Regions from separate parts of the Actinoplanes sp. NPDC049316 genome, predicted to be linked through region 1. Evidence: riboswitches for the same ligand, from Rfam matches in the RefSeq annotation. Region 1 holds a riboswitch; the other holds the start of a gene.
What was found. A riboswitch is a leader RNA that binds a small molecule or an ion and turns the genes downstream of it on or off. The one in region 1 is predicted to bind S-adenosylhomocysteine.
Positions count from the first base shown of each region.

Region 1 (3,199 bases):
CAGCAGCCGCCGGCCCGCGGCCCGGGCGCGCATCTCCGCGCGGAAGCCCATCTCCCGCTCGTCCTCGCCGCGGAACGAGCCGTGCCCGCGGACCACGAGCACGTCCCCGGAGCGCTCCGCCAGCCATTCCTGCATGAGGTACGCGGCGGTGGCGCCCGCGGCCCGGTTGTCGATGCCGACGTACGCGGCCCGCGCGCTGGTCGGCAGGTCCGTCACCAGCGTCACCACGGGAGTCCCCTGCCGCGCCAGGCGGGCGACGGAGGCGACGATCTCCGGCACGTCCGGCGCCTTGAGGATCACCCCGTGCGACTTGGTACGCCCCACCTTGTCCAGCATCGCCAGCAGATCGCCCACCCCCGCGCTGTCGAGGAAGTGGAACCGTGACCGGATCACGGCGGGTCGCAGCCCGGGCAGTTCGGCCTCGAGCGCGGCACGGACACCGGTCGAGAACCGCGACGGCGCCTGCACGATCACGTCGATCATGAACGTGCGGCCGCCGAGGCGCAGCTGCGACCGCTGCCGGTCGAGATCAGCGATCGCCTGCTCGACCTCCCGGACGGTGCTCTCGCGCACCCCGCCGCGCCGGTGCAGCACCCGGTCCACAGTGGCCGGGCTGAGGCCGGACTGGGCGGCGATCTCGCGGATCCGGTACGGGTGCTTCACGCCGTACACGATGAGGGGTTTTTGAGGTTGTTTCAAGGGTCTTTGATGGCGTTTCAGCCCCTAGCCTGACGAGATGACGACCTGGTTGCCGGCGGCCGGCTGCCGCCTCGCGGACCTGCGGGTCCTGGTGGAGCAGACGACGGACGCGGCCGGCTACCCGCTCGCCGCCGCCGTCGACCACAACGTGCTGATCTACGACCGGACGATCCTGGCGGCCGACCGGCGGGCCGCGGCGGCCGAACTGGCCGAGGGCAACCACGTGCAGCTGCCGCTCACGAAGGGCGACGCCGCGTTCTTCAACCCGGCGGTGTTCCACGGCGCGGGTACGAACCGCAGCACGGACGTCAAGCGCATGGCCAACCTCCCCACCGACCTGGACCGTGACCAGCCCATCGGCGGCCTGGCTCCGCAGACACAGGCCGAATTGATGCATCAGGCGCTGGCCGAGCAGTGGGACACGTCACAGTTCGAGAAGGCCCTGCACGACCAGCGCGAACGGCGGCACGTCGGCGGCTGACGATTCCCGATCTTGAAGCGACGGCGCTATGGTGGACGGGCGCCCTCCAGCGGCGCTGCCCCTGGCCGAGAGGCGCTGCGACGGACCTGCCGGTCCGCCACGCTCGGCCCGTGGGCCACTGTCGAAAGGGCGCCTCCTGAAGAGGGGGTGCCCTTCTCCATGTCACCACAGCTCCAGCAGCTCAACGGCATCGACTTCGCCGTGGCCGACCTCTCGCTGGCCCCGTTCGGCCGGCACCAGATGCGCCTCGCCGAGCACGAGATGCCCGGCCTCATGTCGATCCGCGAGGAGTACCGCGAGGCCCAGCCGCTGCGCGGCGCCCGCATCGCCGGCTCGCTGCACATGACCATCCAGACGGCCGTGCTGATCGAGACCCTGGTCGCGCTCGGCGCGCAGGTCCGCTGGGTCTCCTGCAACATCTTCTCGACCCAGGACGAGGCCGCCGCGGCCATCGTCGTCGGCCCCGAGGGCACGGTCGAGGCCCCCTCCGGCACGCCGGTCTTCGCCTGGAAGGGCGAGACGCTGGAGGAGTACTGGTGGTGCACCGAGCAGCTGTTCGACTTCGGCGACGGCCTCGGCCCGAACATGATCCTCGACGACGGCGGCGACGCCACCCTGCTCGTGCACAAGGGCCGGGAGTTCGAGCTGGCCGGCGCGGTCCCCGCGACCACCGCCGAGGACAGCCACGAGTACACGGTCATCCTCGACACGCTGCGCCGCAGCCTGGCGTCCGACCCGCAGCGGTTCACCAAGATCGCCGCTGAGATCAAGGGTGTCACCGAGGAGACCACCACCGGCGTGGCGCGGCTCTACAAGTTCGCCAAGACCGGCGAGCTGCTGTTCCCGGCGATCAACGTCAACGACTCGGTCACCAAGAGCAAGTTCGACAACAAGTACGGCATCCGCCACTCGCTGGTCGACGGCCTCAACCGGGCCACCGACGTGATGCTCGGCGGCAAGCTGGCCGTGGTCTGCGGCTACGGCGACGTCGGCAAGGGCTCCGCCGAGACGCTGCGCGGCCAGGGCGCCCGCGTCGTGGTGACCGAGGTCGACCCGATCTGCGCGCTGCAGGCGGCCATGGACGGCATGCAGGTCGTCCGGATCGAGGACGTGGTCTCCGAGGCCGACATCTTCATCACCACGACCGGCGGCACCGACATCATCACGGTCGAGCACATGGCCGCGATGAAGCACAACGCGATCGTCGGCAACGTCGGCCACTTCGACGACGAGATCGACATGGCCGGCCTCGCCAAGGTGCCGGGTATCGAGAAGGTCGAGGTCAAGCCGCAGGTGCACGAGTGGCGCTTCCCGGACGGGCACGCGATCCTCGTGCTCTCCGAGGGCCGGCTCATGAACCTGGGCAACGCCACCGGTCACCCGAGCTTCGTGATGTCGAACTCGTTCACCAACCAGGTGATGGCCCAGATCGAGCTCTGGACCAAGCCGGACGAGTACGAGAAGCAGGTCTACGTCCTGCCGAAGCACCTCGACGAGAAGGTCGCCCGGCTGCACCTGGACGCGCTCGGCGTCCGGCTCACCGAGCTCACCAAGAAGCAGGCGGAGTACCTGGGCGTGGCGGTCGAGGGGCCGTACAAGCCCGACCACTACCGCTACTGAGCCACTCCCGGGGGCCGCGTCATCCGGCGCGGCCCCACCGGGCGATCCTGTCGAGGAGGCTGCGCCCCAGCGCGTTGCCCGGCTCCAGGATCGCGGTCTGGAAGACGTGCGGCATCTGCTCGTAGACGTCGACCTCGACCTTCGTACCGGCGGTGGACGCCTTCTCCGCGAAGCGCAGGGTGTCGTCCCGCAGCGCCTCCGCCCCGCCGACCACCATCACCAGCGGCGGCAGCTCGGCCAGGTCGCCGTACAGCGGGGACTGCGGGGCCCGGTCGCCCGGCGCGCCGCCGAGATACCGCCCGATCAGCCGGGTCAGCAGCTCCCTGGTCACCGGATCGTTCGGCGAGTCGTCCACCGACGCACCGGTCACCGCCAGGTCGGTGACCGCGGACCAGGTCA
Region 1 is NZ_JBFAQM010000041.1:48,081-51,279, reverse strand. Features, by position in the region: gene AB0K03_RS37705 (LacI family DNA-binding transcriptional regulator) at 1-663, opposite strand, end outside; gene AB0K03_RS37700 (phytanoyl-CoA dioxygenase family protein) at 737-1,180, shown strand; S-adenosyl-L-homocysteine riboswitch at 1,242-1,322, shown strand; gene ahcY (adenosylhomocysteinase) at 1,340-2,800, shown strand; gene AB0K03_RS37690 (alpha/beta hydrolase) at 2,820-3,199, opposite strand, start outside.

Region 2 (3,199 bases), on a different contig from region 1:
CCCGCGCCCGCTCGCCGCCGAAGACGATCATCATGCCGGCGCCGACCGCGGCGATCGCCAGGATCGCGCTGGCCGCGGTGAGCGCGACGTCGTAGCGGATGGGCGTGCCGACGACGCCGAAGCCCAGCATCGCCACGAAGTGCATCGTCCAGATGCCGGTGCCGCCGATGGCGATCGCGGACAGCGTGAGCCACCACGCCCGGCCGCCGCCGGTGCGCGCCGAGCGCAGCCGTACGGCGCAGACGAGCCCGAGCAGCGAGCCGAGCACCGACAGCGCGTAGCTCACCGCCGGCGTGACCCATCCATGCTCGAAATGATGGATCTCCATGTCGTTGTCCCCCCAGGTCAGAGTCCCCGATGCATCCTGACGCGGGGTTCGCCGCGGTGCAGGGGACGCAAGGGGGACCGACGCGGAAACCGGCCGTACGGGGGAACCGGTCCGGCCCGGTCAGCCGATCTTGGCCGTAGCGAGCCAGTCACGCAGCGCAGCGTTGACCTCGGCCGGCCGCTCCAGCATCACCTCGTGACCGGCCTCGACCGTGACCTCGGTCAGATTCGTGCAGGCGGCGCGCATCGGCTCGGCGAGCCGGCTGTGGCGGGTCTCGCAGATCGTGTCCCAGGCGGCGTGCACGAACAGCACGGGCATGGTCAGCCGGTCGGCGGCGCGGGCGGCGTACGCGAGGTTCGTCTCGTCGTTGAGGTACCACGAGCAGGGGCCGCGGAACCCGTGCTCCGCCAGCCCGGCGACCACCGTCGCGAAGTCCTCGTCGTCGAGCATCGAGGTGTCCCGGGGCAGCGCCGGAGCCCGGTGCGCGTCGCCGAACCAGCCGCCGTTGGTGCGTACGCCCGCACTGCGCGCCCGCGTGCCGACCACCTCCGGGCGGCTGCGGCGGAACAGCAGGGACACGGTCGCGGCCACGTCCGCCTCGAAGTCAGCGACGGCCTGCTCGAAGCGCTCGGCGTAGAACCGGTAGTAGTCCCACTGGCCGTACGGGAAGCGGTCCTCGGGGTAGAGGTCACGGTCGACCAGCGGCAGCAGCGTCTCCAGGGCGAACCCCTGCGGCAGGTACGGCACGCAGAGGCTCGCGACGGCGCGGCAGCGCTGCGGGTGATGGGCGGCCATGGACCACACCACCGGGCTGCCCCAGTCGTGCCCCACCCACACCGCCGGGCGGCCCCCCAGCGAGTCGTGCAGCTCCAGCAGGTCGCCGACGACCTCTTCCAGGGCGTACGCGGACGGCTCGGCGGGGATCTTCGCGGCGCCGTACCCGCGCATGTCGGGCGCGACGCACTCCCAGCCGGCGGCGGTGAAGTGCTCGACCTGGCGCCGCCAGACCAGACCGCGCTCGGGCCAGCCGTGGACGAAGACCATCAATGGGCGTTCCTCAACCATTCCGGCACCGTAGCGTCGGCCGGCGACCACCCTTCGGGACAGCACCCGCCCTCGAGGTCGATACGACCGTCTTCGGGTACTCTTGTGCGCCAGGCCGAGGGGCGCTGCAACGGGGGTCCACCCCGCCACGCTCGGACCGGAATTACACCGACCAAGGGCGCCTCCGAGATGTCCGCGGAGGTGGTCGCTGTGTCAGTAGTAACCCACAGTAGCGATGTTGCCGGTGAGCTGCGCAAGCTCCTGGCCGAACGGGTGCTCGTGCTCGACGGGGCCTGGGGCACCATGCTCCAGGGCGCCCAGCTGACCCCGGCCGACTACCGGGGCGATCTGATCGCCGAGGATCACCCGCAGGACGTCACCGGCGACCCGGACCTGCTCAACATCACACGGCCCGACGTCATCCTCGACGTGCACCGGCAGTACCTGGCCGCGGGCGCCGACATCACCACCACCAACACGTTCACCGCGACCAGCATCGCGCAGGCCGACTACGGGCTGCAGCACCTGGTGCGCGAGATGAACGTCCGCGGCGCGCAGCTGGCCCGGCAGGCCGCCGACGAGGCCGGGGGCCGGTTCGTCGCCGGGTCGGTCGGGCCGCTCAACGTGACCCTGTCGCTGTCGCCCCGCGTCGAGGACCCGGCCTACCGCGCGGTCTCCTTCGACACGGTCAAGGCGGCGTACGCGGAGCAGATCTCCGCGCTGGCCGAGGGCGGCGTCGACCTGCTGCTCATCGAGACGATCTTCGACACGCTCAACGCGAAGGCCGCGATCGCCGCCGCCCGCGAGGTCGCGCCGCAGCTGCCGCTCTGGATCTCGGTCACCATCGTCGACCTGTCCGGGCGCACCCTGTCCGGGCAGACCGTCGAGGCGTTCTGGCGGTCCATCGAGCGCGCGCAGCCGCTGGTCGTCGGCGTCAACTGCGCGCTGGGCGCCGCCGAGGCGCGCCCGCACGTGGCCGATCTCGCCCACCTGGCGAACGTCTATGTCGCCGCCCACCCGAACGCCGGCCTGCCGAACGCCTTCGGCGGCTACGACGAGACGCCGGAGCAGACCGGGCGGTTGCTCTCCGAGTTCGCCGCCGACGGCCTGGTCAACATCGTCGGCGGCTGCTGCGGCACCACCCCGCCGCACATCGCCGCCATCGCCGACGCGGTCCGTGGCGCCCGGCCCCGGCAGCTGCCTGCGGCGCCCGCGGCCACCCGGTTCAGCGGGCTCGAGCCGTTCGAGATCGGTCCCGACACCGGGTTCGTCATGATCGGCGAGCGCACCAACGTCACCGGCTCGGCGAAGTTCCGCCGGCTCATCGAGGCCGACGACTACCAGGCCGCGGTGGACGTCGCCCTCGAGCAGGTCCGCGGCGGCGCCAACCTGCTCGACGTCAACATGGACGCCGATCTGCTCGACAGCGAGCGGGCGATGACCACGTTCCTCAACCTCATCGCCACCGAGCCCGAGGTCGCCCGGATCCCGGTCATGATCGACAGCTCCAAGTGGAGCGTGCTCGAGGCCGGCCTCAAGTGCGTGCAGGGCAAGGGCGTGGTCAACTCGATCAGCCTCAAGGAGGGCGAGGGCCCGTTCCTCGAACAGGCACGCCGGATCCTCGGGTACGGCGCCGGCGTGGTCGTCATGGCCTTCGACGAGCAGGGCCAGGCCGACACCACCGAGCGCAAGGTCGAGATCTGCGGCCGCGCGTACGACCTGCTCGTGCAGCAGGCCGGCTTCGCGCCCGAGGACATCATCTTCGACCCCAACGTCCTCGCCGTGGCCACGGGCATCGCCGAGCACAACGGTTACGCCAAGGCGTTC
Region 2 is NZ_JBFAQM010000003.1:450,811-454,009, forward strand. Features, by position in the region: gene AB0K03_RS07345 (MHYT domain-containing protein) at 1-328, opposite strand, end outside; gene AB0K03_RS07350 (alpha/beta hydrolase) at 449-1,393, opposite strand; S-adenosyl-L-homocysteine riboswitch at 1,484-1,563, shown strand; gene metH (methionine synthase) at 1,562-3,199, shown strand, end outside.
Region 2: linked by a shared signal. The riboswitch ahead of metH (methionine synthase) and the one ahead of ahcY (adenosylhomocysteinase) in region 1 are both predicted to bind S-adenosylhomocysteine.